Regions from separate parts of the Clostridium celatum genome, predicted to be linked through region 1. Evidence: riboswitches for the same ligand, from Rfam matches in the RefSeq annotation. Region 1 holds a riboswitch; the other holds the start of a gene.
What was found. Region 1 has a riboswitch for S-adenosylmethionine ahead of LPC13_RS11655 (methionine ABC transporter ATP-binding protein). Riboswitches for the same ligand answer to the same signal wherever they lie in the genome.

Region 2: another riboswitch for S-adenosylmethionine. It lies ahead of metF (methylenetetrahydrofolate reductase [NAD(P)H]); the one in region 1 lies ahead of LPC13_RS11655 (methionine ABC transporter ATP-binding protein).

The regions. Positions count from the first base shown of each region.
Region 1 covers NZ_JAJKGM010000028.1:21,797-29,866, forward strand. Annotated here, with positions in the region: gene LPC13_RS11635 (serine hydrolase) at 1-95, opposite strand, end outside; gene LPC13_RS11640 (N-acetylmuramoyl-L-alanine amidase) at 217-906, opposite strand; gene LPC13_RS11645 (MetQ/NlpA family ABC transporter substrate-binding protein) at 1,209-2,042, opposite strand; gene LPC13_RS11650 (methionine ABC transporter permease) at 2,189-2,836, opposite strand; gene LPC13_RS11655 (methionine ABC transporter ATP-binding protein) at 2,836-3,801, opposite strand; SAM riboswitch class I at 3,954-4,148, opposite strand; gene LPC13_RS11660 (DUF503 domain-containing protein) at 4,261-4,548, opposite strand; gene LPC13_RS11665 (DUF4179 domain-containing protein) at 4,837-6,132, opposite strand; gene LPC13_RS11670 (RNA polymerase sigma factor) at 6,125-6,619, opposite strand; gene LPC13_RS11675 (hypothetical protein) at 6,845-7,153, opposite strand; gene LPC13_RS11680 (hypothetical protein) at 7,159-7,329, opposite strand; gene LPC13_RS11685 (hypothetical protein) at 7,461-7,820, opposite strand.
Region 2 covers NZ_JAJKGM010000004.1:61,184-69,253, reverse strand. Annotated here, with positions in the region: gene LPC13_RS03045 (homocysteine S-methyltransferase family protein) at 1-214, opposite strand, end outside; gene LPC13_RS03040 (methionine synthase) at 204-869, opposite strand; gene LPC13_RS03035 (S-ribosylhomocysteine lyase) at 1,036-1,491, opposite strand; gene metF (methylenetetrahydrofolate reductase [NAD(P)H]) at 1,514-2,389, opposite strand; SAM riboswitch class I at 2,510-2,613, opposite strand; gene LPC13_RS03025 (MraY family glycosyltransferase) at 2,658-3,608, opposite strand; gene LPC13_RS03020 (V-type ATP synthase subunit D) at 3,830-4,477, opposite strand; gene LPC13_RS03015 (V-type ATP synthase subunit B) at 4,481-5,863, opposite strand; gene LPC13_RS03010 (V-type ATP synthase subunit A) at 5,856-7,631, opposite strand; gene LPC13_RS03005 (V-type ATP synthase subunit F) at 7,649-7,960, opposite strand; gene LPC13_RS03000 (V-type ATP synthase subunit C) at 7,953-8,070, opposite strand, start outside.

The sequences.
Region 1 (8,070 bases):
TTCATAATCAAACAAATTAAAAATATTTCTCCAAATAATGTTATAGTAATTAAGCAAAAACAAATTAATCTCCAGCCATATTTATTTTTTTTCACAACTGCACTCCACTAACTCCCTACTCTTCTCTATATATTTTATTATTTACTTTTCTAATTTAATTACATTCTAAAAAAACTTCATCTTTTATTCACATTTAAAATGTATATTCATATAAAATTATCTTCCCTCATAAGGTATTATGTGTGCATTTTTTACTCCATTTTTATGCTCTTTTATCATAGCTTTTACAGCTTCATCGTAATCACTATAATATCCTATACAAAGTCTCCAATATCTCTTTTGTGTTTTTTTAGGTTCTGTTACTGGAGATAATAATAAAACTTTATCTCTAAAAGCTAATGCTGCCTTCGCTACCATCATACCATATGATTTTGCATCAAATTCATTCATAGCTTCTTTATTTGATAAATATTCACCATAAACTATAATCCCTATGCTTTTTAAATTGTTATATATTTTATACTCATTATTTTTAATTACCCCTAAATCATTAGTTCTAAGATCACTAAAAATTTCATCTCTAACAAGCCTACCTAATCTATAATTTTCCTCATTTTCATTTACTACTAATACCTTTACCCCTCTTTTGCTTTCATCTTTACTAAAACTCATGTGGAAGCTTATGAAATAATCTGCATCTGTATTATTAGCTATATCTATTCTTTCTTCTTTACTTAATGTTTTATCTTCATCTCTTATTAAAATAACCTTTTCACTATTACGTTCTAAATGCTTTTTTGCCTCTAAAGCAGCTTCAAGTACAAATTCAGACTCTTTTATGCCATCTTTTGAAATAGCTCCAAAATCCTTCCCACCATGAGCTGCATCTAATATCCATACTGCCACAGGCATTATCTCCTTATTAAATTAGCTTCATATTCTATTATATTAGATTATTTTTTTATTGTGCTTACAAGTATCTTCAATTATGTTATATTCGTATCTATATACAAATCTATAAATACAAAAAAAGAGGTTAGAAATTTTAGTTTCTTCCCTCTTTTTACTATTTTTAATAGCCCCCTATTTTTATAATATTACTTTGCCCCTATTAATATTATATAAATAATTTCTCTATATATTATTATACTTATTTGCCCTATTTTTAATACTAATCTTTTAATAATACTTACAACTTAACTTTTTTATTAAAATACAGGAACTACAGCCCCGTTGTATTCTTTTTCAATAAATTCTCTAACTTCATCAGAAGTAAGTGCTTCTGTTAAATCTTTAATTTTTTGAGTATTTTCATTACCTTCTTTAACTGCTAAAACATTTCTTCTACCTTGTAAATCATCAGCATCTTTATCTTCTTTACAAATTGTATCATTATTAACATCAAGCCCTGCTTCTAATGCATAGTTACCATTTATAACTGCAATATCAACCTCTTCTAAAACTCTTGGTAATGTTGCTGCCTCAAGAACTTTAAAATTTAAATTTTTAGGATTAGAAGTTATGTCTGCAACTGTTATTAAATCACCATCATTTATTTCAATAAGCCCAGCTGCTGCTAATACTTTTAATGCCCTTGCTTCATTTGAAGTATCATCAGGAATTGCAACTGTTGCTCCATCCTCTACTTCATCTAAAGATTTATACTTATTAGAAAAAGCTCCCATTGGTTCTAAATGAATCTCTGCTGTATAAGTAAGATGAGTATCTTTTTCATCATTGAATGATTCTAAGTATGCAATTGTTTGGAAGTAGTTTGCATCTAACTCACCTTCTTCTACCGCTGTATTTGGAAGAACATAATCATTAAATTCTACTATTTCTACTGTATATCCTTTTTCCTCTAAAAGTGGCTTTGCAACTTCCACTATAGATGCATGTGGTTCTGGAGAAACTCCTATTTTTATTATTTTATCATCACTTGAATTACTTCCTTCATTAGATGTAGCTCCATTACTTCCACATCCTATAAGACCTAATGATAATACTCCTGCTAAAATTCCTGCTAAAATTTTTTTCTTCATTTTAAAATTCCCCCTAAAATTTATTTTTAATATTACTTATTAACTTATTTATTTAAATAACTTTTAATTACTATTTACATATTTTAATTAATACTTCTTACAACTTAAATTTATATTTATTTACTAATAATTTATATATAACATAATTAACTTAATTTCTTATATAAGTAATTACCTAAGCTTTGAAGAGCTTGGACTATTATTATAAGAATAACTACAGTAACAATCATAACTTCCGTGTTAAATCTTTGGAAACCATAACTTATTGCTAATTTACCAATTCCACCTGCTCCAACACTACCTGCCATTGCAGAATAACCAATTATACTAATTACTGTTAATGTTAATCCTGAAATAATTGATGGTACTGCTTCCTTAATCATAACTTTAAATATTATTTGAGTATTTGATGCTCCAAATGATTTTGCAGCTTCTATAACTCCTGGATCAACTTCCTTTAGTGCTCCTTCTATTATCCTTGCCACAAAAGGTGCAGCTGCAATTGTAAGTGGTACTATTGCTGCAGTTTCACCAATAGATGTTCCAACTATAGCTCTAGTAAATGGAATTATAGCTACTATTAAAATTATAAAAGGAAAACTTCTAAGCACATTAATTACTACATCTAAAACTCTATAAATAACCTTATTAGGTTTTAATCCAGAATCACTTGTAACTGTTAATATTATTCCTAATAAAAATCCTAAAACACTTGCAAATAATGTTGAAAAAAACACCATATAAACAGTTTTTCCAAACTCTTCTATTATTATATTAATCATTTTACTATCCATTATAATAACACCTCCAATATAACATCTTTAGATGAAAGATATTTCATAACTTCCTCTCTATCCTTTTCATCTATATTTATAGTCAAGCTACCTAATACCTCATCTCTAAACTTTTCAAGCCTTCCTCCAACTATAGAAAAATCTATATTAAGTTCTCTTGCCATCTTAGTTATAAGAGCATTTTCTGAAGAATTACTTGGGAAAAATAACTTAATATTAACTCCGGTATTTGGTAGTGCATCTTCTTCATCTTCTCCTAAGAATTTTTTAAGCGATACTTCTGGTCTTAAGAATACCTCCTCTGCCTTTCCTTCTGCTACTAATACTCCACCTTGAAGCAATGCAACTCTTTGGCAAATTTGCTTTACAACCTCCATTTGATGGGTAACAACAACTATTGTAATTCCTAATTTTTTATTGATATCGTCTAAAAGTGAAAGTATATCTTTTGTTGTTTTAGGATCTAAAGCTGATGTTGCTTCATCACAAAGAAGAATCTTTGGTTCTAATGCTAATGCTCTAGCTATAGCAACTCTTTGTTTTTGTCCTCCACTAAGCTCTTTTGGTTTACTTTTTGCTTTATCTGAAAGCCCTACAATCTCTAAAAGCTCATTAACACGCTTTTTTATACAAGCCTTATCCTCTCCCCACACTTGTAATGGAAGTGCTACGTTATCATATACAGTTTTTCTATTTAAAAGATTAAATCCTTGAAATATCATTCCTAAATCTTTTCTGAATACTCTCTTTTCTTTTTCAGTTAATTTGTTAACTTCCTTATCCATAACAACTATAGATCCGTCATTATAATCTTCTAAGGCATTTATACATCTTAAAAGTGTTGATTTACCTGCCCCACTATGTCCAATAAGTCCATATATTTCACCTTCATTTATATTTAGTGAAATATCCTTTAAAACCTCTATATCTCCAAAACTCTTTTTTACATTTTGCATTTTAATCATGTTTGTCCACCTCCATTTAGTTAATAATAAAAATCATAAATTTTAAGCTTACTACTTAAATACTATACTTTTTATTAATTTAAGAAAAAATATAAAAAAAACGCACTAGAGAATAAACTCAAGTACGTATAAATACACTTATTAAATTTACCCTCTCATCACTCAGTTAAAAAACTGCAGGAATTAGCACCACATTAATAGTTATTAGTTGATTGTTAAGGTTAAAATTTCTTTAAAATCTCCAAATTTTAAAACACCATTGAAGTTTTACCTTAACTACTAACTTTTAACTGTTAATAGGTTGCTGGGTTTCACAGGGCCAGTCCCTCCACCACTCTTGATAAGATTATCTATTAAATTTTCCAATATTTTCTGCTGTTGATATTAATATATATTACTTGAAGATTTTTGTCAATAACTTCTATATACTTTTTTTATTTTTTATACTAAATATTCTTTCTAATAATCCATAACCTCTTCTTCTATTTTTAAAAGTTCTGCATCAGTATTATCTTCAATAAAATCTAAAATCTTTTCCTTTAAAGCTTGAAGTACATCTCTTGAAGTTCCAACGCTACATATACCTATTACTATACTTTGATGTACATCTTGATGATCAACTTCAGACACTGACACATTAAACTTATTAGTAAGCCTTTTACAAAGGCTCAAGACTATCATTCTTTTTTCTTTTAATGAATGCACCCATTCTGCCCTAAGTTCAATTTTTATTAATAATATTTTCATTTACTTCACCTCTAAACTTTATTTTTACTAAAAAGTAAATTTTAATATCAATGTCTAAAATAATCTTCTTTATATAATATATGATATATCAACTACTTTATTTCTTGATATAATTACCTGTTCTTATAATTTTATCATAACAAACTATACTATATTTATAGTTTATATAACTTACAAAAGAATAAATAATTAAAGGTAAGTAATTATAAAAAAATTAATTCCCTTAAAGAAATAATATAAAATAACATTAAGAGTTAATCCAATTATTAGATTAACTCTTAATTCATTTTATTGTTTTATTAATTCTATATAATCACCTTTAACACTATCCTTCATTATCCAAAATATTTTAAGTTTTACTTCATCTAGTATTGTATCATTTAATTTTAAATATGACTTAACATAATATTCATTGTTTTCTTCATCACTTATACAAGATACCCCACTTTCACTAATTAAACTTTCTCCATTTTCAAGTATAATATTGTCAAAAGAAATACTTTTAACATCCCTTGCTTTTAAAGTAAGATTATTTCCTATAAAACTTACAAATTCAATATTGTAATCGTTAGGTTTAACTCCCTTATTTTTTAAGTCTATTATAATATTTCTATTATCTTTTCTAGCATAATACATTTCATCAAAAACAAAGGTTAAAGATTTAATACTTTCCTTTATTTCACCTTGAAGTTCTATAAAGTTATTTTCAAAACCCTGACTTTCATAAGATGAACTTACTTCATATTCATTTCCTTCATTATCTATAAGTCTAGGATTTTCAAAGGTCATATAATCATATATATCACTATTAAGCTTAAATTCCATAATAGTTCTTGTTTTACTAGTTTTTAAACTTACTACTTCTATATCTCCAATTTCAGTGTTAATAATTGTATTATCTAAGGATATATCCATTAATTCACTATTAAATATTTCTTTTTCAAGCTTTATCGGTACAGAAAAACTTGCTAGATACTCCTTGCTTAAATCATCTTTTCTTCCTTTTTCCTTGTCATAAACATTAAACTCTAAAGTAAATTCTTCATTAAATTCTTCAAAGGCTATCTCTATATATGATTCCTGTTCTCCTTCTTCATTTTTAATACTATATGGTTCTGTATAAAATGTACTCCATGATACACCTCCTGTTTCAGTAACAATACTAATATCAACCCCTAAATTTTTTTCTCCTGATATCTCATATCCTAACCAAAGTCTCTTCCAATCTCCAGCAATAGTATTTACTTTAAGCTTCACTCCATTCTTTTGCTCTTGAAAGTTAATTTCTTTAACCAGCCCCTCTTCTACAGCATTATCAAAGCCTTTATCAAAAGTCACAAGTTCTATCAGTTTATCAAGACCAGGAACTTTGCTCATAGCATAAGCTACATTTGGAAAAATGTTTACTAATACTACAAACAGCAAAAATGTGCATGCTATTCCACTTCCATATTTATAAAATTTCTTTAAATTTCTTTTTCTTCTCCCTTCTTTCAATGTCTTTCTCACCATAAAATCAAGTTCCTCAGGAATTTCTATATTTTCATATCTTAATTTTTCATCATCTAAATAATTCTTACTCATAACTCTCCTCCTTAATTTCTACTCTTAATATTTTTAATGCCTTATGCATTCTATTTTTAACAGTAGAAATAGAAATACCTAAAACCTCTGCAACTTCATCAATTTTATATCCATGAAAATATTTCAAAATTATAACATCCTTAAGCTCCTCTGGAAGAGTATCAATAACTAAACCTATTTCCGATTTTTCATCATCTACAGACTTATCCTTTAAATAATCATTCTCTACAACTACAACTTTAGAATTTTTTCTTATAAAATCTACTGCTGTATTAACTATTATCCTACTAAGATACTTATCTATAGCATTTTCATCCTTTATCTTAGATAAATTAGAGTATCCTTTCAAAATACTTTCCTGCAATATATCCATTGCATCATGATGATTTTTCACATAATAATAAGCCAACCTATAAAATTTTTCTTTATTTTCTTTTACAGAGTCTTCAAATCTCTTTTCTAAACTCCTACCCCTAATTTTAATCATTAATGTATTCTCCCATCTAAAATTATGTAAATAGTACTATTTTATTTAATTCTATTATATAGACGTATGAACAACCTATTTTGTTTAAATGTTTTTTATCGCTATTTAAAATTTTTTAAATTCTTCTATAAACTATAAATCTTAAAAATTAAGCATTATATTTTTTAGGTTTTTCTAATAAAAACACCTCAGAGGAAATTATTTTTCACTTCCCCTGAGGTATTATTAAATTTCACTTAGACTTTCAATTAAATTAATAAAGTCACCTTCATTTTTCTTATCAAGGTATATATCTATTAATGCTTTTGTTGGCATTTTATTATATCCCTTTTTCCCATAAATAAATATATACTCTATTTTTTCTCTAAATATTTCTTCATCACTTTTTAAATCTTTAATTAATTCATTAGTTTCATATATAGCAAGTTCATCTATAATCTTTTCACGTAAAGTCTCATTAAAGTTCTCGGCAAATTCACGCTCTTCTTCATTAAGTCCTTCAATATCATTATTTAATATTTTAAAAATATCCATATTATTTACTCCATATTTCTTATCTCTTCTAAACTGTTTTCTATCCTATTCAATCTTATGCGTAATTCCTCAAAATGCAATCTTTGTTTTTCATCTTGCTCTTTTAATTTATTTGGAATATGTATAGTAATATTATATATCATAAGACCAATTAAAATTATTAATAGTATTTCCATTATACCTCTCCTCTTATTTAATTATCCTTTAAACTAATAATTCTTTTCATTTTTATAATAATCTCTATTAGCGAATTTGATATAAACTTCTTTCTATCAAGTTTATTGTTCTTCTCCATCTCTATATTGCTTCATTTTAATTTTATAATTTCACTTTTCCACACATCTTCATTACCATAATTATATCTTACATTAACTGTATCTTCATCTATCCAATTTATTTCATATGAGTCAGTTGAAAATGGTCTAAATCCATCATCTATATTTATTTCAATATCTAGCGGTTTAATAAATACTCCAAATTTTTTCTCATAAAATGTGCTAATACCACTTAAAAGAAAACTTTTTTCTTCTATAACTAAATCATTAGTTCTTTGTGGAGATTTAAAAGTAAAATATTTATTTCCACTAAATAAAAACATATAAATAAACATACTTATTGCTATAATTAATACCATAGTTATAGTATAAATTAACTTTCCTAATAACATATCTTCTTTTTCACAACAGAAAAATACAATTGGACATATAATAATAATGAGAAATAAAATATAATATAAAAAATTTGGATTAATTCCAAATATAAAAAATTTTATTTTAAAAAAACAACTTAATATAATCACAGTTATAAAGATAATTATTGATATTAACCATATCTTCTTTATTATAAATTTGGACTCTCTCTTCATCTCATTTTCTTCTCTCTCCTTACTCTTTATTATCATTTCTATATTCTAAAAT
Region 2 (8,070 bases), on a different contig from region 1:
TAAGCTTTAATCTATTAGCTCCAAAGGTATTAGTAGTAATAATATTTGCTCCTGAATCTATGTAAGATTTATGTATCTTTATAATCATATCTTCATGACTAAAATTTAATTTTTCAGGATTTTCTCCTAACTTTAGACCATTTTTTTGAAGCATTGTTCCCATTGCCCCATCAAATAAAATTAATTCTTTATTAATTAATTCCTTAACTCCCACAATTACTTCCTCCCTTTCTAAAAACACAATCATTATATTTATTACATTTAGTACAGTCTCTCTTTGTCTTTTGTATTTTCCCCTTACTTAATCCAATAATCGCAGTTACTGATTTTCTTGGAAACAATATATTATGCTCTGTAGTTGTAACCCCTATTCTTTTGCTTGCATCAGTTACGCTTAATATTTTTTCCTGTGAATCTAATGATAAATCCCCATATCCAGGACTATATCTTGAGGTAATATTTAAATTGTTTTTCTTTGCAAATTGCTCTATATCATTTTGAATATTATCACAAACTTCTTCAATATAAGTAGTAGCACATGAATCTAAAACTATTGACTTTGTTAAACTAATCTTCTCATTGAGTATAATTTCTCTTTCGATATTTAATCCTAAAGTTACTACCATTAAGGCACATTTATCACAATGCTTTAAATGATTTTTTATATCTTCACCCTTTAAAACCAATGTAGTATCCTTTATTAAAATACCTTCATCATTATTTTCTATATTAAAATATCCATAAACATATTTAGGATCACTTTTTACAACTACTGTTTCCCTACATTCATCTATAAGTTCTTCAAGCTTTTCATCAATTATCTGTCCCCTAAAACCTAAGTATCTTAAAACTTCATCCCTATTTACCATTTAACTACCCCACTTTCAATAAAAATATACCTAACTTATAAAGAGCTTATCTGTCTAAAAAATTCATAACTTTATCTTTAGGAACTGCTATAATTTCGCTAAGCTATACATTCTTTATGAAATCATATCAGTTCCTAAAATATTATAATAGTATTTTTCGATTTAGTTATTCACCATAAATATTTAGGGAAAAACCTTTATTTAGTGCCTCTTTTGCATATTCTTTAGCTCCAAATAATGAAAGATCTCTATAATTTCCACATTGTATTTCATTTGCTGCTGGAATTTCTTTTGCTTCTAATATTTCTTTTAAAGCATTTTCTACCGCTACTTTTATTTCTTCACTATCTCTATTCCCAAATATACTTAAATAAAATCCTGTTCTACATCCCATTGGTGATAAATCAATTATTCCATCTAAATTTTTTCTAAGCTCAAATGCTAATAAATGCTCTAATCCATGCATTGCTGCTGTTCCAAAAGCCTCCTTATTAGGCTGTAAAAACCTAATATCAAATTTAGTTACCTCATCACCTTTAGGGCCATTTAATAAACAACATTTTCTTATATATGGCGCTTTTACCTTTCTATGATCTAATTCAAAGCTTTCTACTTTTTCCATAATTCATTCCTCCTAAAATTATCTATTTATTAATAGAATTAATAATTGAACTGATACTATTATTAATTTTCCTAGCAACATATGCATTATTCATACTATATAAATGTATTCCATCTACTCCACTAGAAATTAAATCTACTATTTGTTCAACAGCATATGCAATTCCTGCATCTCTTAATGCTTCTTTATCATACTCATATCTTTCCATTATTTTAATAAACTTCTTTGGCATATTTACACCACATAAAGATGTTATTCTTTCTATTTGCTTTTTATTTACTACAGGCATTATTCCTGCTTGTATAGGAGATTTTATACCTAATTTCTCTTTCTCTTCTAATAAATTGTAGAAATGATTATTATCAAAAAATAATTGTGATATAAATTGTGATGCTCCACTTTCTTCTTTAATCTTTAAATGAAGCATGTCCTCTTTTAAATCTCTCCCCTTTACATGCCCTTCAGGATAACATGCACCAAGTATGTTAAAATCTCCTCTTTTCTTTATATGAGAAATTAATTCATATGCATATTTAAAATCCCCTTTATGATTCCCCCCCTCTGGAACATCTCCTCTTAAAGCTAATATATTTTCAATACCATTAAATTTTAAATCATCCAATATAATATTTATTTCTTCTTTTGTTGAATTAATACAAGTTAAATGTGCAACTGACTCTACACCATACTTATTTTTTACTATTGATGATAACTCTGTTGTTTTATTTTTAGTTAAACTACCTCCTGCCCCATAAGTAACGCTGATGTAATCCGGTTTCAAATCTTTTAGTTCTTCTAAAGTTGAGTATATAGTATCAATAGATGATGTTGCTTTAGGTGGAAAAATCTCAAAAGAAAATACTACCTTTTTACTTTCAAATAACTCATTAATTTTCATATAAATAGCCCCCAATCTCATAAATAAATTACTAATTTCTTAACTAAAAATTATTTTTTAAGCACAAAAAAACCTAAAGGATATTTCCCTTAGGTTAATATAATTCATGCCTATAAAATATCCTTATCTATCAGCCATAAGCTGTTGGAATTAGCACCACATTAATATAGTTAATAGGTTGCCGGGTTTCAACGGGCCAGTCCCTCCACCACTCTTGATAAGTTTTAATATATTATACTATTTCTTTACATTCTTGTAAATAGCTTTATTATTTTATTAGTAGTAATATAATTGATACTATGCTACAAGTTAAACTTATTATACTTATATATGTAACAACTTGGTTTGTATTAAATCCTTTTGCTTGAAGTCTGTAATGTATCTGACTTCTATCTGCTTGATATACTGGTTTTCCTTCTGAAAATCTCTTAAATACAACAAATAAGTTATCAAATATAGGTACTGCAAGTGCTAATATAGGTATCATCAAACTCAATATTGTTGCTCCTTTAAAAGCACCATCTAAAGCAATTATACTTAAAATAAATCCTAAAAAGTTTGCACCTGAATCTCCCATAAATATCTTTGCTGGATACTTATTATAAAATAAGAAAGCTAATACTACAGCCCCTAATATAAGGGAAAATAATAATGATGTAGGTTGAACTAATATTATAGCAGTTGTTGCAAAAGTCATTGCTGATATAAATGATAATCCTCCTGCTAATCCATCCATTCCATCAGACCAATTTATAACTGTTGTTACTCCAAAAATCCAAGTTATAGTTAAAATAAACTGAACTATTTCCGGTAAATGCAAGTATACCCCAGTTAGTGGATTGGTAAAGCCTTCAAAAGATACTCCTGATTTATATACTATAACTGCTGCTAATAATTGTATTATTAATCTTGGAGTTATAGCAAATTCTTTTCCAACGCTCTTATAATAGTCATCTACTATTCCTATTAATAAAATTAATAATGCTCCTACAAAAATTCCATACTTTTCATCAAAATTATTATTACGAAGTATTATAAAATATGCTGTGAAAAATCCAATAAACATAGATATTCCACCACAAAGAGGAATTTCACCCCTATGCTTTTTTCTACTAGTAGGTTTATCTGTAAAATTATATTTAAATGATAACTTCATTAGTAATGGAGTTATCAAAAATACTATAGAAAAAGCAATAATTATAGCTATGAAATAATTCATTAAAACTCTCCTTGTTATATCAACTTATATTCTTCTTACGTATTCTATAAGCATTATACTATTAAATCTTCTTTTTATCAAATATATAATTTATATCCATAATATGAAAATAACAGGTATAAATATAGCTTTATACCTGTTATCCCTAGTGATAATGTGTTTAAGTAAAACTAATTATTTTTACTTATACCGTAGACTTCATAAGAAGATACTTATTAATACTATTCTGCAGCTCTTGCTTGAATCATATCTTTAACTTTCATAAGTCTAGTTAAAGCTCCTCTTTCATTTTCATCAAGTTTCATTCTTATAAACTTAATAGTTTCTTGTAATTGAGGAATTGTCATATATTCAAGAGCATTAACTCTTCTTCTTGTCTTTTCAATTTCATCAGCCATAAGCTGTGTTGATTTTTCAACTTCAGCTAATTCAAGTAACTTTGGAAGTATTGACTCTAGCTTACCTATAGCATCATCTAATTCAGAAGATGTATTTGCAAAACCATATGGGTAAATGCTTCCTTCACTATCTTGTAATTGTCTGTGGAATTTCATTTGTGGAACATTAACACTCATTATGTTTTTTGTTCCTACTTCAACAGATACGCTATCTTTTGGATAAGCAACTGCTTCTTCTAAGAATTCTGAACTCATTACAGCACTTGCCATAACGAAATCTTTAAAAGACCCTTCAAGTTCAGCTTCTACCGATTTTCTAAGTTCATTGTTATATTTAACAAGGTTAATGAATTGTCTCATTAATTCATCTTGTTTATCTTTAAGAAGCTTATGCCCTCTTGAAGCTGTAGATAGTCTTTTCTTCAGCTTAGATAGCTCCATTCTAGTAGGATTGACATTTAACTTTGCCATATTCTACTCTTCATCTCCCTTTGGCATATACTTTTCAAGATATTCATCTCTGATTCTCTTAAGTTCTGTCTTAGGAAGAATCTTAAGTAATTTCCAACCTAAATTTAAAGTTTCTTCTATTGATCTATTTGTTTCAAACCCTTGAGAAACATATTGTTCTTCAAAAGCTTCTGCAAACTTAGCAAATTTCTTATCTGTATCTGATAATGCAGATTCACCTAAGATTGCTGATAATTCCTTAGCTTGCTTACCTTGTGCATAAGCTGAGAATAATTGGTTCATTGTATCAGCATGGTCTTCTCTAGTTTTTCCTTTACCGATACCCTTATCTTTAAGTCTTGAAAGTGATGGTAGAACATCTATTGGAGGCATAATTCCCTTTTTGTATAATTCTCTTGAAAGGATTATTTGCCCCTCTGTAATATATCCAGTTAAATCTGGAATTGGATGTGTTTTATCATCTTCAGGCATTGTTAATATTGGAATTTGAGTGATTGATCCACCTCTTCCATTAATTCTACCTGCTCTTTCATATAATGTAGAAAGGTCAGTATATAGGTAACCTGGGTAACCTCTTCTACCAGGAACTTCCTTTCTAGCAGCTGATACTTCTCTTAAAGCTTCAGCATAGTTAGTTATATCAGTCATGATAACAAGAACATGCATATCTTTTTCGTATGCTAAGAATTCAGCAGCAGTTAATGCCATTCTTGGAGTAGCTATTCTTTCGATAGCTGGGTCAGAAGCAAGGTTCATAAATAATACAGCATTATCTATAGCACCAGTCTTCTTAAATTCATCAACGAAGAATTGAGATTCTTCGAATGTTATACCTATAGCTGCAAATACAACGGCAAAGTTAGCATCTGAATTTAAAACAGTCGCTTGTCTTGCTATTTGAGCAGCTAATTGTGCGTGTGGAAGACCTGAACCAGAGAAAACTGGTAACTTTTGTCCTCTAACAAGTGTATTTAATCCATCAATAGCAGATATACCTGTTTGTATAAACTCTGATGGGAAATTTCTTGATACTGGGTTAATTGCTTCCCCATTTATATCTAATTGCTTTTCTGGTATTATCTTTGGTCCATTATCAATTGGATGACCCATACCATCAAATACTCTACCTAACATATCTTCTGATACACCAAGTTGAAGTGGCTTACCTAAGAATTTAGCCTTAGTTCCTTTTAAGTTAATTCCTGAAGAACCTTCAAATAACTGAACCATTGCTTTAGATCCATTAACTTCAAGAACTTTACCTCTTCTTAATTCACCAGTTTGTATTTCAACTTCAACTAGTTCATCATACTTAACGCCGCTAACACCTTCAACAACCATTAAAGGTCCAACAACTTCTGTTACTGTTCTATATTCCTTAAGCATTAAGAACTCCTCCTTCGCTAATTAAAGTATCGATGTCAGCTCTTAATTCAGCAGCAATATCATCCATCTTAGCAATGTCATCTTCATGGATATACTTACTTCTTGCAATTTTATCTCTTACTTCTAAGTTTAATACCTTATCTAAGTAAATCCCTGCATCTAAAGCTCTTTCAGCTTCTTTTCTGAATAATAATACAAGCTTTAACATTCTATATTGTTTATCAAGTGAAGTGTAAGTATCTATTTCGTGGAAACCATTTTGTTGTAAATAGTCCTCTCTTATAGACTTAGCAACTTCTAATTTTAATCTATCTTTTTCTGATAATGCATCAATACCAACTAAACTTACTATTTCTTGAAGTCCTGATTCTTCTTGAAGTAAAGTCATAGCTTCTTGTCTAAGACTTGACCAATCATCAGCAACTGTCTTGTTTAAGTAACTATCTATAGTATCAGCATATAATGAATAAGAATTAATCCAGTTTATAGCTGGGAAGTGTCTCTTATATGCAAGTTGAGCATCTAATCCCCAGAAAACTTTAACTATTCTAAGTGTTGATTGAGTAACAGGCTCAGAAAGGTCTCCTCCTGGAGGCGAAACCGCACCGATTGCAGTAACAGCACCTTGTCTTCCATCCTTACCTAAACAAACAACTTTACCAGCTCTTTCATAGTAATCAGCTAGTCTTGAACCTAAGTATGCTGGATATCCTTCATCCCCTGGCATTTCTTCAAGTCTACCAGACATTTCTCTTAATGCTTCTGCCCATCTTGAAGTAGAGTCAGCCATGATTGATACTGAGTATCCCATATCTCTGAAGTATTCAGCTATTGTGATACCTGTATATATACAAGCTTCTCTGGCAGCAACTGGCATGTTTGAAGTATTTGCTATAAGAACTGTTCTCTTCATTAGAGATTCACCAGTTTTAGGGTCTTTTAATTCTGGGAATTCATTAAGAACATCTGTCATTTCGTTACCACGTTCACCACATCCAACGTAAACAACTATTTCAGCATCTCCCCATTTTGCAATTTGGTGTTGAACAACTGTCTTACCTGCTCCGAAAGGACCTGGTACTGCAGCCGCCCCACCCTTAGCTACTGGGAAGAAAGTATCTATAACTCTTTGTCCTGTAGTCATTGGTGCTTCTGGTTTTAATTTTTGTGCAAATGGTCTACCTTTTCTTGCTGGCCATTTTTGCATCATTTGAACTTCTTTGTCTCCCTTTGCAGTTTCAATAACGCAAACTGTATCAACAACTGTGAAGTCTCCTGATTTTATTTCTTTAATAGTACCTTCTATTCCGTAAGGTACCATTATTTTGTGAAGAACAACTGCAGTTTCTTGAACTGTACCAATAACATCTCCAGCTTCAACCTTATCTCCAACCTTAGCAACTGGCGTAAAGTTCCATACTCTTTCTCTATTTAATGAAGTAACTGAAATACCTTTTGTTAAGAATGGTGATTGAGCTACTTTTTCAAATGCGTCTAGTGGTCTTTGTATACCATCAAACATTGACTCTATAAGTCCTGGCCCAAGTTCTATACTTAATGGTTCACCAGTTGTAACAACTGGGTCCCCTGGCCCTATTCCTGTAGTTTCTTCGTAAACTTGGATAGATGCCTTATCGCCTCTCATTTCAATGATTTCTCCGATAAGACCCTTTTCTCCAACCTTAACCATGTCGTATATATTTGCTTCGTCCATTCCTTCAGCAACAACTAAAGGACCTGCAACCTTGATTATCTTTCCGGTCTTCAAATCTCTAACCTGCCTTCCTATAAAATATTTACACCAACAGCTTTTTCCACACTATCACTAATTCTCTTTGAACCTATATTTAAAGTTCCTTGATTGCTTGGAATTAATATTACAGCAGGAAGTATTTGCTTATTGTAACGTTCAATTGTTTCTTCAATTGTAACTGCAACTTGTTCTGTTACAAAGATAACTGCATATCCATTCATAGCCATTCTATCGACTGCAATTCTTGCTTCATCAGCTTCTACTACTGGAAATACATCAATTCCTAGAGCTTTAAAAGCTAAAACTGAGTCTTTATCGCCAACTACTCCGATTTTCTTATACATATATATCACGCAGCCTTTCTCTTATTACTCCTTCAGCAATATTATTAAGCTTTCCTACCATAATAATTCTTATTATTTTAATTTCTGTTTCTTTAGCATAAATGTATGAT